DNA from 3 places in the Arthrobacter sp. NA-172 genome. Region 3 is predicted to be linked to each of the others. Evidence: riboswitches for the same ligand, from Rfam matches in the RefSeq annotation. Region 3 holds a riboswitch; each other region holds the start of a gene.
What was found. A riboswitch is a leader RNA that binds a small molecule or an ion and turns the genes downstream of it on or off. The one in region 3 is predicted to bind thiamine pyrophosphate.
Positions count from the first base shown of each region.

Region 1: it holds a riboswitch for thiamine pyrophosphate, as region 3 does, so the genes downstream of both, thiO (glycine oxidase ThiO) here and thiD (bifunctional hydroxymethylpyrimidine kinase/phosphomethylpyrimidine kinase) in region 3, are expected to answer to the same signal.
Region 2: it holds a riboswitch for thiamine pyrophosphate, as region 3 does, so the genes downstream of both, ACF0H6_RS10105 (ECF transporter S component) here and thiD (bifunctional hydroxymethylpyrimidine kinase/phosphomethylpyrimidine kinase) in region 3, are expected to answer to the same signal.

Region 1 is NZ_JBINOT010000001.1:1,132,360-1,137,832, reverse strand. It holds gene ACF0H6_RS05645 (RNB domain-containing ribonuclease) at 1-1,134, opposite strand, end outside; gene thiE (thiamine phosphate synthase) at 1,172-1,861, opposite strand; TPP riboswitch at 1,888-2,007, shown strand; gene thiO (glycine oxidase ThiO) at 1,999-3,315, shown strand; gene thiS (sulfur carrier protein ThiS) at 3,312-3,548, shown strand; gene ACF0H6_RS05625 (thiazole synthase) at 3,552-4,358, shown strand; gene ACF0H6_RS05620 (4a-hydroxytetrahydrobiopterin dehydratase) at 4,375-4,692, shown strand; gene ACF0H6_RS05615 (hypothetical protein) at 4,689-4,991, opposite strand; gene ACF0H6_RS05610 (DUF3107 domain-containing protein) at 5,028-5,252, opposite strand; gene ACF0H6_RS05605 (TetR/AcrR family transcriptional regulator) at 5,303-5,473, opposite strand, start outside.
Region 2 is NZ_JBINOT010000001.1:2,036,157-2,041,629, forward strand. It holds gene ACF0H6_RS10090 (GNAT family N-acetyltransferase) at 1-172, shown strand, start outside; gene ACF0H6_RS10095 (energy-coupling factor transporter transmembrane component T family protein) at 169-975, opposite strand; gene ACF0H6_RS10100 (ABC transporter ATP-binding protein) at 972-2,561, opposite strand; gene ACF0H6_RS10105 (ECF transporter S component) at 2,561-3,190, opposite strand; TPP riboswitch at 3,265-3,401, opposite strand; gene ACF0H6_RS10110 (NUDIX hydrolase) at 3,655-4,509, shown strand; gene ACF0H6_RS10115 (DUF4235 domain-containing protein) at 4,606-4,866, shown strand; gene mnhG (monovalent cation/H(+) antiporter subunit G) at 4,963-5,403, opposite strand; gene ACF0H6_RS10125 (monovalent cation/H+ antiporter complex subunit F) at 5,393-5,473, opposite strand, start outside.
Region 3 is NZ_JBINOT010000001.1:669,105-674,577, reverse strand. It holds gene ACF0H6_RS03400 (Rne/Rng family ribonuclease) at 1-1,562, shown strand, start outside; gene ACF0H6_RS03395 (hypothetical protein) at 1,534-2,208, shown strand; gene ACF0H6_RS03390 (hypothetical protein) at 2,218-2,361, shown strand; TPP riboswitch at 2,367-2,463, shown strand; gene thiD (bifunctional hydroxymethylpyrimidine kinase/phosphomethylpyrimidine kinase) at 2,455-3,975, shown strand; gene rplU (50S ribosomal protein L21) at 4,378-4,686, shown strand; gene rpmA (50S ribosomal protein L27) at 4,748-5,011, shown strand; gene obgE (GTPase ObgE) at 5,137-5,473, shown strand, end outside.

The DNA of each region.
Region 1 (5,473 bases), 460 kb from region 3:
CCATCCAGGGATCTCTTCTCCGTTGCTCAGGGCCTCGCAGATGACCAGCACGAAGCGATCGATCAACCGGCGCAGCGGCGCTGTGGTGTGGGCGTACGGTGCGCCGATTGCTGACTGCATCACGCTGTCCGGTACCTTGCCGTCGAAAGGCGTGTAGCCGGCACCCCGGAACAGCATTCCCGCCGAATGGAGAATCGCCAGTTGCCGCGGATCCTTGGCATCAAGCGTCCTTAAGTACTCGCCGTAGCTGATCCGGTCGTTCCACGGCTTGCCGAGGGCACCGGCTTGGCGCTTGAAATGGCGCAGGGAGCGCTCGTCGGGTGCAGGCATGGTGCGCAGGATTCCCACTTTGCCGTCGAGCATCAGCTGTGCCGCGGCCATCCCGGTCATGAGCGATATTTGCGCGTTCCAGTCCTCCACCGGCAGGGAAGGGGCTGCGACGATCCTGTACCCGCCGCCGTCGGGCAGTTGGACTATTTCCTGCTCAGGCATGTTCAGGCTGGCTCCGCCGCGGCGGCGTTCGAGCTCCACCCGTTTGAGCCCGACTTCCTTGAGGAGCTGGAGGACAGGACCCGCGGTACCGGAATCGATCTCCGCCTGCACGCCCTTGTAGTTGAGTTTGGCGCGGCTGCGCACGCTGGACCGACGAACAGAGACCGTGTGGAACTCCGCTTCGGCATCGAGTTCGAAGTCCCACACGAACGCGCCGCAGGTCTGGCCTGCCAGGAGACTTCCGGCGTGCTCGCTGATGATCTCGGGGTGAAGCGGTATGCGGCCGTCCGGGGCATAGTACGTTTGCCCGCGGTGGCGGGTCTCGGCGTCGAGCGCCCCTCCGGGGGTTACAAAGGACGGTACATCCGAGATGGCGTAAAGAACCCTGTAACCATCCCCGGAGCGTTCAATGAATAGTGCCTGGTCAAGATCGGTGGAAGAAGCAGGGTCGATCGTGATGAACGGGATGTCTGTGAGGTCCTGCGCTGGCAGGCTGTGGCCAGAAACGGCCGCTTCGGCGTCGCGCAAGGCCTCGGTGGGATAACCCGCGGGCAGCTCGAGTTCCGTTCGAAGCGCAGCGAGAGCTTCAGCGAGCGTGTTCGACGTTTCACTGACATTCGGGGCTATCCGCTGATGTGACACGAAAGTCAGGGTAACGCCAAAATCTCCCGGCGTCTCGCTAGGCCGCCGCGGCGTCGAGGGCGGCAAGAAGGGCCTGTGCTGCCGCCGTCGGATCCTCCGCCTCGGTGATTGCCCGGACCACCACGATGCGGCTTGCGCCGGCCCGCACCACGTCCTCGACGTTGCTCAGATCGACGCCGCCGATCGCAAACCAAGGAAGAACAACACCGCCAACCGTCTCTCCGTCTGCCTTCTTCACCGCGTCCGCGGCGTACTTCACCAGATCGAGTCCGACGGCGGAGCGCCCCGGCTTGGTGGGCGTTGCCCACACCGGCCCGACGCAGAAGTAGTCCAAACCGCTGCGGCCGGGGGAAGCGGCGATGGCAGCGTCAATCTGCTCCGGCGTGTGGGTGGAGAGACCGATGACGGTGCGGTCGTGGAGCAGCTTCCGGGCTGAACGCAGGGGAAGGTCCTTCTGGCCGATGTGGAATACCGGAGCGCCGGAAAGTGACGCCACGTCCGCGCGGTCGTTGACGGCCCAGAGCCGTCCGTGGCGGTGCGCCACCGAGTGCAGGACCTCCAGGAGCTCCAGCTCCTCGGCTGCTTCAATGGTCTTGTCCCGCAGCTGGATGATGTCCACGCCGCCCTCGAATGCGGCATCGACAAACTGCTCAAAATCACCCTGTTGCTTGCGGGCGTCGGTGCAGAGGTACAGGCGGGCGGTGGTGTGGACATGGTGCTGGGTCATGGAAACAGAGTAGTTCCTCTAAACTGGGCTGGTACCGCGGGAGCCGCGGCGGCAGTCACAATCGCCGCGCGGCTGAGAGGGCTTCAGCGCCGACCGCTTGACCTGATCCGGCTAGTACCGGCGTAGGGAAGGACTCCATGGACGCAGTAAACACTCATCGCGAACCCGATAACGCGCCTCTACACGCAGATGTGGCGGTGATCGGGGGCGGCGTGATCGGCCTCGGCATCGCGTGGGAAGCCCGCAGATCCGGCCGCTCCGTTGTGCTGATCGATCCTGCACCGGCCAGCGGCGCCACCTTCGCGGCCGCCGGCATGTTGGCACCTGTGAGCGAACTGCACTACCAGGAAGAGGACCTCCTGGAGCTCATGCTCGAATCGTCGGCACTCTGGCCGGACTTCCAACGCAATGTGACCGGCTCACGTACCGGACCCAGCACGGGTTACCGTACGACGCCGACCCTCGCCGTCGGCGCGGACGCTGCGGACCGCCGGGCGCTCGCCGACCTCCGGGACGTCCAGCTCGCCAACGGCCTGGTGGTGGAATCTGTGCCATTGCGTGAGGCCCGGGAGCGTGAGCCGCTCTTGAGCCCGCAGATTTCCTGTGCCTTCGACATCCCGGGCGATCACCAAGTGGATCCTCGCCGACTTGCTTCCGCGATCCTCGACGCTCTGGCAGGGCACCAGCCCGGCGATTCGAGCTGGATTGCCGGGGCCGAGGACGGCTTTGCGGTCCACGACACCGCGGCGGGCCTCCTGTGGGAGGACGGGCGCGTTGTCGGGGTTGAGCTGGACTCAGGCGCCAACGTGATCGCAACGGAAACAGTGGTTGCCAACGGACTGGATGCCGCCCGCTTGAACGGTCTGCCCGATGGCCTCTTCCTCCCGCTGCGCCCCGTGTACGGCGACATACTGCGGCTGCGCGTCCCTGAACATCTTCAGCCCTTGGTCACAGCCACCGTCCGCGGGATGGTGCGCGGAGTCCCGGTGTACATCGTTCCCCGGGACGACGGAACTGTGGTGATCGGCGCGACGCAGCGTGAGGACGGCTTGTCGGCGTCGGGCGGATCTGCCCATCCGGTGTCGGCCGGCGGCGTCTACCAATTGCTTCGCGATGCCCAGGCACTGGTCCCGGCTGTGGCTGAACTGGAACTCCTGGAAGCAACTGCCCGTGCCCGTCCGGGCACACCGGACAACGCGCCGCTCCTGGGTCGGGTGAAAGGAAGCGAAGGGACCGTCTCAGGCCTCATCGTGGCCAGCGGATTCTTCCGGCACGGCGTGCTTCTGACTCCGGCAGCGGCGAAAATCTGCGTCGGACTCATGGACGGCACGTCCGATCCGCGCTGGAGTATATTCCGCCCCGACCGCTTCTCGCGCCCGCTCTCGGCAGCGGGCGCCCCGACCAGCGGCCCACAGGCTGCGACTTCACATCCCCTTCCGAAGGACCACGAATGAACATCAAGTTGAACGGCGAAGACCACACGCTCAGCGACGAAGCCTCTGTCACCACCCTCGTCAGCCACATCACTGGGCGCGCTCTTGACGCCAGCGGCCAAGCGGCTGACGGACGCAAGATCGGCGTCGCCGTCGCACGCAATTCCGAAGTAGTGCCGCGCAGCCAATGGGCCGCTACCGCGCTCGCAGAAGGCGACGAACTCGAAATCGTCACCGCCGTACAGGGAGGCTGAACCATGACCGCAGCAAGCACGCAAGCAGCAAGCACCCGAACCGAAACCTTGGTGATAGACGGCGTCGAGTTCGGCTCGCGCCTCATCATGGGGACCGGTGGAGCGCCTAGCTTGGACGGCCTGGGGGCAGCCCTGCTGGCTTCAGGCACCGAACTCACCACTGTGGCCATGCGGAGGTACTCGCCCGCGGAAACAGGTTCTTTGTTCCAGCTACTCGTGGACCACGGCATCCGTGTCCTGCCCAACACCGCCGGCTGTTTTACCGCCAAGGATGCCATCATGACGGCCGAGCTTGCCCGGGAGGCCCTGGAGACGGACTGGGTGAAGCTAGAAGTCATCGCCGACGAACAGACGCTGCTGCCTGACGCCGTGGAGTTGGTGGATGCCACCGAGAAACTGGTGGACCGCGGCTTCAAGGTCTTCGCCTACACGAACGACGACCCCGTCCTGGCCCTTCGTCTGGAGAATCTCGGAGCCGCGGCGGTGATGCCTCTGGGCGCGCCTATCGGCACCGGCCTGGGCATCCTGAATCCACACAACATTGAACTGATCGTGTCCCGCGCCTCTGTTCCGGTAGTGCTCGACGCCGGAATCGGCACCGCGTCCGACGCCGCCCTGGCCATGGAGCTTGGCTGCGACGCCGTGCTCCTGGCTACCGCGGTGACCCGTGCCCAGAACCCGGTGCAGATGGGTGAGGCCTTCAAACACGCTGTCATCGCCGGTAGGCTGGCGAAGCAGGCTGGCCGTATCCCGCGCCGGGAACACGCGCTGGCGTCCTCGGCCATGGAGGGCCGGGCCGAGTTCCTCTAATACAGCTGGGGGCCCTATGGACGAAATTCTCAACAGGTCCGCGATTGGTAACGCCTTGGCAGACCTACCGGACTGGCGGTACCGCCTCGGTGCCCTCGTTACCGTCTACAAATGCCCGACGTCGGCGGCCGCGCTGGAGCTGATTGCCGCCGTCGGGCGCCTTGCCGAGGAACAGAACCATCATCCGGACCTGGACTGGCGGTACAACCGAGTGTTCATCCGGTACACCTCCCACGACGCCGGGAGCGATGTGACCCAGCGTGACATCCGGGCCGCCGGCGCGGCCAGCCGGGCCGCCGTGGACGTCGGGGCCGTGGCCGACCCCGCACGCTAGAGGCGCAGTGCTGCCGTCAGCTTGGCGGTGTCGTGCCGGGTCCGGCTGCGGCCCAGGAAGTTGACCACAAGCGCTGCCGCCACGGTACCCGCAATGATGGGCAAGACCCACGGAATCCACGTCAAACCGGGCAGATAGCCAAAGCCGAGTTGGATGAAGACCATCCAACTCAGCATGGAGACGGCCACCGAAACACCGGCGGGCAGGGCGATTCCGTAGGTGCCACGGTGTTTGTCATTTCCCCAGACAATGAAGCCTGAGGCGACAGTGGCTAGTACCACGATGACAATTGAGAGCATGCGGACTCCTGGCTCGCTGGTGTTCTTGCTTGTTGCTTAGAGGGCGCCGAAACCGACCCTGCGTACTTCTTCGGCGCCGATCTCCACGTACCCCAGGACGCTGCCGGGAATAATGACCTGGCGGCCTTTTTCGTCGGTGAGGCGCAAGTCCGTGCCGTTGGCGATGGCGTCGCCCACGATCTTGGCAACAGCCTCGGCATCCAGAGCGGACTCCAGCACGATCTCACGGCCAACGTTCTGAATGCCGATCTTTACTTCCACAGCAGGGCCTCCCAGCCAATCAAGGATTTACTCAGTCATCTATTTGTAGCCTAGGACTCTTTCGGGAAGCGACTGATTCCGCGCCAAGCTAAACGGTAGATCAGATCGCTCGCGACATCGAGGTCCAAATCGCCGGCGGTTTCGAGCCAATACCGGGCGCTGACCTGCGCCATCCCGGCCAGGCCGCGGCCCAGCAACTGGGCCTCCAGCGGGGGCAGTTT
Region 2 (5,473 bases), 1.4 Mb from region 3:
CGCGTCGGAAGCCTGGTACGTGGTCGACGCTTCCAACCTCGCGTCAATCGATCTGCATCGTGGGTGGGGGTTCAGGGAAGTAGCCAGAGCGCCGAGCTTTCACACCACAAAGTTCGACGGCGGCGAGGGCGCCCTTATGCGGGCACCCCGCCCCGGAACGGCGACTTATTAGTTGGCCTGCTTCAGCCAGACGAAGTGCCACGTCCCCGCCCATTGGGCCGCGAGCACGGCCGCGACGGCGATGAACACCCCGCCGGCCAGAACCCAGACGTCCAGCCGGCTGTACGTGGATTCGCGGGCCCAAGTCCGCCTGCCGCGGCCGAATCCACGAGCCTCCATGGTCACGGCCAGACGGGAAGCCCGTCGGATCGCCTGCACCAGCAGGCCGAAGCTTTGGCCCAGCATCGCCCTAAACCGTTGAGCGGGGCTCCCGTGTGAGCCAACTCCCCGCGCCCGCCGCGCCATGCCGATAGTCTGCCACTCCTCCGCCATGAGCCCCACGAGTCGCAGCGCGGCCAAAGTGCCCAGGACAAAACGGTGCGGCAGTTTCGCTTTCTGCGCCAAGGCATCGGCGAGGTCGGTCGGGTCCGTGCAGCTCATCAGCAGGATGGCCGGCATGGCGATCGCAAGGCCACGCAGCATGAAACCTAGCCCTAACTGCAGCGAGCCTTCGCTGATAGACCAGATCCCGACGTCAAACAGTACCCTGCCGCTGTGCGCAGAGAGGATCGCCGTACTCCAGCCACCAAGTGCCGCCGCGATAATCAAGGGCCAGCCGCGCTGCCACACCAAACGCAGAGTCAGTCCCGCGAGGGGAAACAAGGCCAGCTCGCCGAGGAGCGCCGTCGAAGCGGACACCCAGTCAATGGACAGGGCCAGCACCAGGGTGATCAGGAAGACGGACGCAAACTTGGCCAGCGGATTCGCCCGCGTGAGGAGCGCGTGATTGCCACTCAGGGTCACTGCATTCCTCATGCCGCACCCGCCTCCTGACGCGCGCTGCCTTGAATCGCAGGCTCGAACCGCATCTCGGTTCCGCCCAGCACGGAGCTGAACTCCCTGTCGTGAGTCACCGAAACCACGGAAGTACCGGCGTCGAGCAATTCGGACAAGAATGACGCCAGCTCGGCCCACGTGTTGGCATCCTGTCCGAAGGTCGGTTCGTCCAGCACCAGCACGCGCGGATGCGCGGCAAGCACGGTGGCCACGGACAGCCGTCGCTTCTCGCCGCCGGAGAGCGTGTACGGATTGGCGTCCACCAAATGGCTCAGGCGCAGCCGTTCCAGCAACTCGTCCACACGCTCCTCGCCGTGGCCGAGGTGCTTGGGGCCGAACATGAGCTCGTCCAGCACCCGGCCCGTCACGAATTGGTGCTCCGGCTCCTGGAAGACGGTCCCGATACGCGAGATCAGCTGTTCGGCCTTCCAAGTGAAGGGATCGACGCCGACGCCCGCGTGAAGTCCGACGGCGGCAGTCACCGAGCCGGAGACCGGCGCCAACAGTCCGGCAAGGGTCAGGGCGAACGTGGATTTTCCGGCGCCATTGGGACCCGTGATCGTCAGTGCCTGCCCCGCAAGCACTTCGGCGTCGAGTCCGGTTTGCACGGGGATAGGGGGGACCGTTTTGAGCCCGCGACGGCGCGCCCGTTCGCGGGAGACTGCCAGATCCTGGGTGGCGAGCAGCAGCTCTCCCCCGACTGCCGATCCGACTGCCGATCCGTCCGCCGCCCGGGAACGTGGCCGGGTGGCGGGCACATAGGCGGGAACCCACACGCCTGCAGCAGTGAGCATGTCCCTTGCTTGCGTCAGTACGGTCTCCGGATCGCCGTCCAGGAGCACAGCGGGCGTCGAGCCACCCTCGGCGGAACTGCCCGGCTGCAGGACCACGATCCGGTCCACGAGGTCTTTCCATACCGAGACCCGGTGCTCAACTACAACGAGCGTGGCTCCGGTTTTGTCCAAGCAGCGTCCCACGGCGTCGCGGACCTCCAGCACCCCGGCGGGGTCCAGGTTGGCGGTGGGCTCATCCAGGAGGACCAAGCCCGGCCGCATCGCCAGGATGCCGGCAAGCGCGAGGCGTTGCTTCTGCCCGCCGGACAGGGCCGACGTCGGGTGGTCGAGCGCGAAGCCGCCGCCTGCGCTGGTCCTCAGCCCGACGTCGTCGAGCGCTTCGTGGACCCTCGTCCAGATCTCCTCCCGCGGCACGCAAAGATTCTCGGCGCCGAAGGCGACATCATCGCCCAGCCGCGAGAGCACCACCTGGGTCTCGGGGTCCTGCTGCATGAGTCCCGCACGGCCCCGTCGGGAACGAGGCGAAGCGCCGTCCACCAGCAAACTGCCGGTCTCGTCGGCGTCGTCCCCCTCCTCGCCCAACACCCCCGCGAGGGCATGCAAAAGTGTCGACTTGCCCGCGCCCGATGGGCCGAGCAGCAACACCCGTTCACCGGGACGGATGTCCAACTCCAAGCCTTGGATGGCCTGTGTAGTGCGGCCGGCATGCCGCCAGCCCCATCCTTGGGCCGTGACAGCGGCCGGCCGCACGCCGGCATGGGAACTGGGCATTAGGAGAAGACGGGCTCCGAAGCGGCCTTACGGGACGCGAACGAGCCCAACACACCGGTTTTGGCGAGGCCGCGGGTGGCGATCCACGCCAGCGCGCCGGCAATGACGGCACCGGAAATCGTGCAGAACACAATGTAGGCCAGCTTGTCACCGGCTTCCCAGGCGATGTTCCAGCCCCACGGCAGGAAGGAATCGTTGAGCCCGCAGAACAGACCTGCACCGGCCCCGGCCAGCAGGGACACCGGCAGGTTGAACTTCTTGTACATGAATGCGAGGAAGATGAGTTCCGCGCCGAGTCCCTGGAGCAGTCCGGACATCAGCACCGTGGTGCCGTACTGGTTACCCATGATGAGCTCGCTGACGGCGGCAACGGTTTCGCAGAAAATCGCGGCACCGGGCTTGCGGACAATGAGCATGCCCAGAACAGCCGGGATCATCCAGCCGCCGGCGATCAGGCCGCCGAGAGGCGGGTAGGTAGCGGTCGCGGGCGTGACGACCAATGCCATCTGGTCCCAAGCCCAGAAGATCACGCCGCCGGCGATGGCGACCAGAGCCGCCACCACGATGTCCACCACGCGCCAGTTGTAACCGGGCTTGGTGAGGGCCGCCTTTGCAGAAATACCAGTCATTTTGTCCTCCTGAGGAACAGGAGGGGAAAGTGTTTCCGGTTTTCCTTCGAGCGGCTTGCGCCTCCGGTTCCGGACACTATGAGAACTCGACTCCCTTGCGCCGGTACTAGCCGGATCAGGTTCGAGGGTCTGCGGCTGTCCGCACTCTCAGCGCCCGTCCTCCGTGCCGCATTGCTGCAAGCCCGACGGCGGCGCTCCCCTGTCGTTATCAATCCACCCTTTTGGGCGTGGTTCAGTTTACACCTTGGCGGGGTTGCGGGCGCTTTGTTTGCGCGCGCTGAGCGGTCACAAAGGACGGAGAGCGACACATTCTGCTGGATCATTCGCCGTCCGAGCGCGAGCCGGCCTGAGGTGGCGCGGGCAAGTGGCGAAACTGGGAGAATGATCAAGCAGAATCGAACGCGCGGCATCCCCAGCTCCGCGGGCGGGCAGCAAGCGGGCGGCAGGCGGGCAAAGGAGCGGTCTTGACAGGCATTGGCGAAGCGAACACCACGGTGGCCGAACCTAGGCTCGCGGCGAGCGTGATCCTGATCCGCGATGCCGCACATCCCCCGGATCCTGTAGATCCCGCAGATCCAGCGGCTCTGGCAGGACCAGCACATCCCGCGGCTCTGGCAGGACCAGCACATCCCGCGGCTCTGGCAGGACCAGCACATCCCGCGGATCTGGCAGGACCAGCACATCCCGCAGGACCAGCACATCCCGCGGGCCGCGGGCTGGAGGTGTTCGTGCAGCATCGAGTGTCCACCATGGATTTTGCCGCGGGCATGGTGGTCTTCCCCGGCGGACGCGTGGACCAAGCGGACAGCGCCGGCTGGGACTTCACGGACGACATCGTCGAGCAGCATGCCGCCGCGTGGCACCGGAGCAGTATTGCCGCCGAGCCCTCGTTAGCCCGGCACAACGCCGGCCGGGTGCTCGCGGCCGCGCAACGCGAGGTGTTCGAAGAGGCCGGGCTGAAGCTCGACGCAGCCACCCTCCGCCCGTGGGCCAACTGGGTCACCCCGGAGGACCAGCCCAAGCGCTTCGACACATACTTCTACGTTGCCTGCCCGGCTTCGGGTGCAGAGCCACAGCACCAGACAACGGAAGCGTCGTCGTCTCAGTGGATGCCGGTCCGCGGAATCCTTGACGCCGAGGCCGCAGGGACTCTCAAGCTCATGCCGCCCACCCTGGCGCTGCTGGACGAACTTCTGACTCTCGGCGCGGTGGAGGCGGTCCTGGCCGAAAGGCGCGACATCGTTCCGGTGCGCCCGAAGCCCGGAGCCCTGGAGGAGTTCTTCCGGCTCAGGCGCCAACCCCCATCCGTGGCTCCCTAAAGGCCCCGTTGGGCGCTGAAACGGCCGGTGGGTTGCAATCGATAAAGTCGGGTTAGGCTGGGGTCGGTCCTGTTTCCTCCCGCAAGGAGTCCCGCAATGAACCTCGTCTTCAAACTGCTCGGTGCCGGTGTAGGCATCGGCGCTGGCATTGTCGGTAGCAAGATCGTCAACGCAGTGTGGGAAAAGACCACGGGCAACAAGCCTCCCAAGGGCCACGACGATATGGAAGCAAGCCTGCGTTCGGCCCTGACTTTTGCCTTGATTTCATCGACTGTCAGCGCCGTCATCCAGGTCCTCGCTGGCCGCAGCACTCAGCGCGCGATCTCGCGCTTCAACAAGACCCCGGAAGTCGTCTAGCGCGGCTCGCCGCCACCCCCGGCGGGGGCTCCGTTCCGGAAGTCGTCTAGCGCGGCTCGCCGCCACCCCCGGCGGGGGCTCCGTTCCGGAAGTCGTCTAGCGCGGCTCGCCGCCACCCCCGGCGGGGGGCGACGCGGGGCGGGCCTCTTCAGCCTTCTCGGCGGCCCGCTCACCGGCCGCCCGCAGCACCACAGCCTCGAGTTCGTCCGCGCTGAGAAATTCGGGGTGGAGGTGCTTGGTCCTGTATCCCGCGCGGCCCACCATGTGGGCCGACACAGGCACGGTCAGCAGCTGGAAAATCCACGCGACCAAGAGAACGGGCCACACCCACCACTCGCGCATCTGCAGCCCGATAGCCGCCAAGACAAGGAACAGCCCCAGCACTTGCGGCTTGGTAGCGGCATGCATGCGGCTCATCAGGTCCGGGAAGCGCAACAGGCCGATTGCCGCGCCCAATGACATCAGCGCGCCAACAATCAGCAATACGGCGGTAACGGCATCGATCACGGCGTCGGCTCCGGTGGCATTAGGAGTCATTGACTTGCCCTCTCCGATCGGCCACGAAGCGGGCAACCGTCACGGAACCGATAAAGCCGATGAGCGCCAG
Region 3 (5,473 bases):
ACGTCGAGTCCACCAGCAGCTCGGACCGCGTAACCAGCGTCAAGGGCTCGACGCGCCTTGAAGCGAAGAAGCAGCGACGCCGCGAGTCCCGGGAAACCGGTCGCCGTCGCCAGGTCATCACCGAAGCCGAATTCCTGGCACGCCGTGAGTCTGTGGACCGTCAGATGATCGTTCGCCAGCGCGACGACAGGATCCAGATCGGTGTCCTGGAAGACGGCGTGCTCGCGGAGCACTTCGTGTCCAAGACGCAGCAGGATTCCCTGATCGGCAATGTCTATCTGGGCAAGGTCCAGAACGTGCTGCCGTCCATGGAAGCTGCGTTCGTCGATATCGGACGCGGCCGCAACGCAGTGCTGTACGCCGGCGAAGTCAACTGGGATGCCGTCACCCTTGAAGGCAAGCCGCGTCGCATCGAAAATGCCCTGAAGTCGGGCGATTCCGTGCTGGTGCAGGTCACCAAGGACCCCGTCGGCCACAAGGGTGCTCGCCTGACCAGCCAGATTTCGCTCCCAGGACGTTACCTCGTGTACGTTCCCGGCGGTTCGATGACCGGCATCTCCCGCAAGCTGCCCGACGTCGAGCGCAACCGCCTGAAGCGGATCCTCAAGGATCGCCTCCCGGAGAACGCTGGCGTTATTGTCCGCACAGCGGCTGAGGGTGCTTCCGAAGAAGAACTGACGCACGATATCAACCGCCTGCGTGCACAGTGGGAAGGTATTGAAAGCCAGTCCACTTCCACGAAGATCCTCGCCCCGGAACTGCTCTACGGCGAACCGGACCTCACCATCAAGGTTGTCCGCGACGTCTTCAACGAGGACTTCTCCAAGCTGATCGTCTCGGGCGATGAAGCTTGGGACACCATTGAGGCCTACGTCACGTATGTGGCGCCGGACCTGGTGGGTCGCCTCGAAAAGTGGACCTCGGACCAGGACATCTTCTCGGCCTGGCGCGTGGACGAACAGATCCACAAGGCATTGGAGCGCAAGGTCTTCCTGCCTTCCGGTGGTTCACTCGTGATCGACCGCACTGAGGCCATGACGGTTGTTGACGTCAACACCGGCAAGTTCACCGGCAGCGGTGGCAACCTCGAGGAAACCGTCACCAAGAACAACCTCGAAGCTGCCGAAGAAGTAGTCCGTCAGCTGCGCTTGCGCGACATCGGCGGAATCATCGTCATCGACTTTATCGACATGGTCCTGGAATCCAACCGCGACCTCGTTCTGCGACGCATGGTCGAGTGCCTCGGCCGTGATCGTACCAAGCACCAGGTTGCCGAAGTGACTTCGCTTGGTTTGGTCCAGATGACCCGCAAGCGCATGGGCACCGGCCTGCTCGAGGTCTTCGGCGAGCAGTGCGAAACCTGCGCAGGACGCGGAATCGTCACCCACGACGAGCCGGTGGAACACCGCCGGGCCAACGTGGTGGCCGCTGAACACCATCACCCGCGCACGGAGTCACAGCCGGCCGTCCGCCCGGAGCAGCGCAAGCGCCGCCGGGGCAGGGGCACAGGCCAGGGGACCCAGGAAGCTCCCGGTGACCCCTCCGGCGCCGGTCCACAATGAGTCTTCGGATCCCAACCGTCAGGCTGCCACCCGCGCTGCGCTGGCCACCATCGCGGCGGCGGCCCACGCTGCGCACCTGCACGACGACGAGTTGCACCACGCCGCGGAAACCCTGGCAGAGGCCGCTGCAGCCGAGGCTGCCGTAGCCGGGACAGTTCCCGTTCAGGCTCCGGCAAGTGGCGAGCAGCGCTCGAAGCCGGTGTTGCGATTTGGTGGCGAGGAAGTGGCGTTGCCTTTCGTCCACCACGAAGAAGAGCCGGTGAGCGGCTCGCCCGCCATGAGCTTGGATCTGTTGGCACAGGCGTTTGCAGGCCTCGGCGAGGCGTCTGACACCGAAACGACTAGTACCGGCACGACTAGTACCGGAACGACGGCGACGCTAGCGCCTACCAGGGACTCTGCCACCGCATCGGTGGGGGAATCCCCAGAGCAGGCCTCGCGTGGACGCAGGGGCCGCCGGAACCGTAGTGCCAGCCGGGCGCAGGGTGCCGCCAACGCCACCGATGTGGAGCACCACGAGGTTGTCACGGCCGTGTCCGGTGGGTCCGCCCACGAGGCCAAGGCGCCTGCGTCGGTTCCGGCTAAATCGGCTGCCGCGGCTGAACCGATCATCCTCGGTGTCGGCGTGCCGAAGTCCGAACTCTAGAATCAGTTCATGTCAGGAGCCCCGGCTGCTTCCACACTTGTGGAGGCGGCCGGGGCTTCGGCGTTCCCGGCCGGTTCACTGGACTTTGACGCGGACTATTCCGGCGGCTATTTCGCCGGTCATTATTGCCGGGCGAGTTGTGATCCGGGTTAAGCTGAGGGACTGACACGGGGTGCCGCGCACCAAGCCGGCTGAGACCAGACCCGTTGAACCTGTCCGGTTAGCACCGGCGAAGGGATGTCTCGTATGACTGATTCAGTGCATTCGGCTGTCTACCCCCTCAATGCCACTCATCGGCCACTTCCCAGGGTCCTCAGCATTGCCGGTTCCGATCCCTCAGGCGGCGCCGGGATACAGGCTGACCTCAAGAGCATTGCGGCCAACGGCGGCTATGGAATGGCCGTGATCACGGCGCTCACGGCACAGAACACGCAGGGTGTCACCGCAGTTCATGTGCCCCCCGTGGAGTTCCTGCGTCAGCAACTCAGGGCCATTAGCGATGACATCACGGTGGACGCCGTCAAGATCGGCATGCTCGGGGACGTCGCGGTCATCGACGAAGTCCGCCGCTGGCTGGAGGAGGTGCGCCCCGCCGTCGTGGTCCTGGACCCAGTGATGATTGCCACCAGTGGTGATCGGCTCCTTGCTGAATCCGCTGAAGCCGCGCTACGGGCACTGCTGCCCCTCGCTGACCTGGTCACTCCAAATCTTCCGGAACTGGCCATGCTGCTCGGCGAATCAGAGGCAACGGACTGGGCCGCGGCGTTGGAACAAGGCAAGCGTCTTGCTGCCGCCTGCGGAAACACCGTGCTGGTGAAGGGCGGCCATCTGCAGGGAGCCGGCTGCCCCGATGCCTTGGTCAATACGGTCGGACTCCTGAGCCAGGACGTGGTGGAATTTGCCGGTGACCGGGTGGAAACCCGCAACAGCCACGGCACGGGGTGTTCCCTGTCATCAGCGATTGCAACGGCCAAGGCGCGGCTTGGCGACTGGGAATCCGCCCTTCGTCTGGTCAAGCCCTGGCTTCAGGAAGCGCTCGCCCAGTCCGGCACGCTGGAAGTGGGGAAGGGTAACGGGCCGATCCACCACTTCCACGAGCTTCAGCAAGCCCTTCAACCGGGGGATTTTGCAGCCCGGATGTGGGACGGTGCACAGAAGGAGCTCGAGGCCATCTACGGCTTGGAATTCATCCAGGACCTCCAGTCCGGTGAACTCAGCGAGGAGCAGTTCACCTACTACTTGGCACAGGATGCCCTCTATCTCAACGGGTATTCGCGCGTCCTGGCCAGGGCAAGCGCCCTTGCGCCCAGCGAAGACGAACAGCTGTTCTGGGCCCGCGGCGCACGAATGTGCCTTGAAGTCGAGTCCGAACTCCATCGGAACTGGCTCAGCGGACGCCAGGCAAACGGAGAACTTGGCCCCGTTACCAAGGCCTACGTGGACCACCTGTTGGCTGCATCGGCGTCGGGCAGCTACGCCGTGCTGCTGGCTGCGGTGCTGCCGTGCTACTGGTTGTACGCCGAGGTGGGCCAGCGGCTCCACCAAGGCTTCGTGCAGGCGGGATCCCCGGCAGGACATGCTTACTCGGACTGGCTGCGGACTTATGCGGACGGGGAATTCGCCGAGGCCACACGCACGGCGATCAACATTACAGATGCGGCTGGGCGGGCGGCTTCACCTGCGGAGCGCACCGCGATGATGGTGGCGTTCTCCCAGTCTTGCCGCTACGAGACGGCGTTCTTCGATGCTCCGCGGCTCCACGGCTGAACCGGGGCCTCGGTTGCGAAAAGGGGCCCGGAGGCTGGGTTCGAGAGACTCTGCTGCGTGTCGTGGTGGCCATCCGTACTTTTCCCGGTGAGCAGGGTAAGCTATATGGGCACGGTACCGGACGGCGGCATAGCCAGTCTGTGGCAGCCATCACGTGGCAGCCTCCGGACCTGGCCTCATTTGCAGCCGAGGGCGAAACTAGCGTAATCTAGATCTTCGGTGCTTACGCCAACACTTGGGTTATGCCCCTAGGAACCATTCATTTGGAACTGTTCGTGGGACGACTCATGGACTCCGTACCGGAGTCCACGGCGTTGAGGCACAGCGTGAACCAGGACCGTTTTCGGATCGGGGTTCCGCACGCAAATTTAGTAATAAACGTCGAGAGAAGTGAGTGCCCAAGTGGTGTACGCGATTGTCCGCGCAGGCGGCCGCCAAGAAAAGGTTTCCGTTGGAGACTACGTAACCCTGAACCGCGTCCCCGGTGGAGCCGGCAGCACCCTTGAGCTGCCCGCACTGCTCCTGGTAGACGGTGACAAGGTCACCTCCGCCGCTGCGGATCTGGCCAAGGTCAAGGTTACGGCTGAGATCCTCGAAGACCTCCGTGGTCCGAAGATTGTCATCCAGAAGTTCAAGAACAAGACCGGGTACAAGAAGCGCCAGGGTCACCGTCAGGAACTGACCAAGATCAAGATCACCGGTATCAAGTAACCACTGGTTGCTGTTCAGGTTTTCAACAGATTCCCCAGAATTTTAAAGGCAGGCATTTCAAATGGCACATAAAAAAGGCGCGAGTTCCACTCGCAACGGTCGTGACTCCAACGCCCAGTACCTCGGCGTAAAGCGCTTCGGTGGCCAGGTCGTTTCCGCAGGCGAGATCATCGTCCGCCAGCGCGGCACCCACTTCCACCCGGGCGCCGGTGTCGGCCGCGGTGGCGACGACACCCTGTTCGCCCTGCAGGCAGGTGCGGTTGAGTTCGGTACTCGCCGCGGCCGCCGCGTAGTGAACATCGTTGCTGCTGCAGCTGCAGAGTAATACCAAGTTCTGAACGGGTGGAGCGGGCCGTATGGCCCGCTCCACTTGTCTTTTTAACCGCACTAGAATTTTCCACACAGCAGTAAATTCCACACAGCAGTAATTTCCACACAGAGGAGAAACACGTGGCCACCTTCGTAGACCGGGTAGTACTTCACGTATCCGGCGGAACAGGCGGCCACGGCTGTGTCTCTGTTAAGCGCGAGAAGTTCAAGCCCCTTGGCGGACCCGACGGCGGCAACGGCGGCAATGGCGGCGACGTCATCCTGCGCGTTGATGCGCAGACCACCACCCTGCTTGATTACCACCACGCCCCGCACCGCCACGCAACCAATGGCGGCCCGGGCATGGGAGACTGGCGCGGCGGCAAGAACGGTGAAACCCTTGTCCTTCCCGTTCCGGAGGGCACGGTAGTCAAGACCAAGGACGGCGTTGTCCTGGCCGACCTCGTCGGCGAAGGGA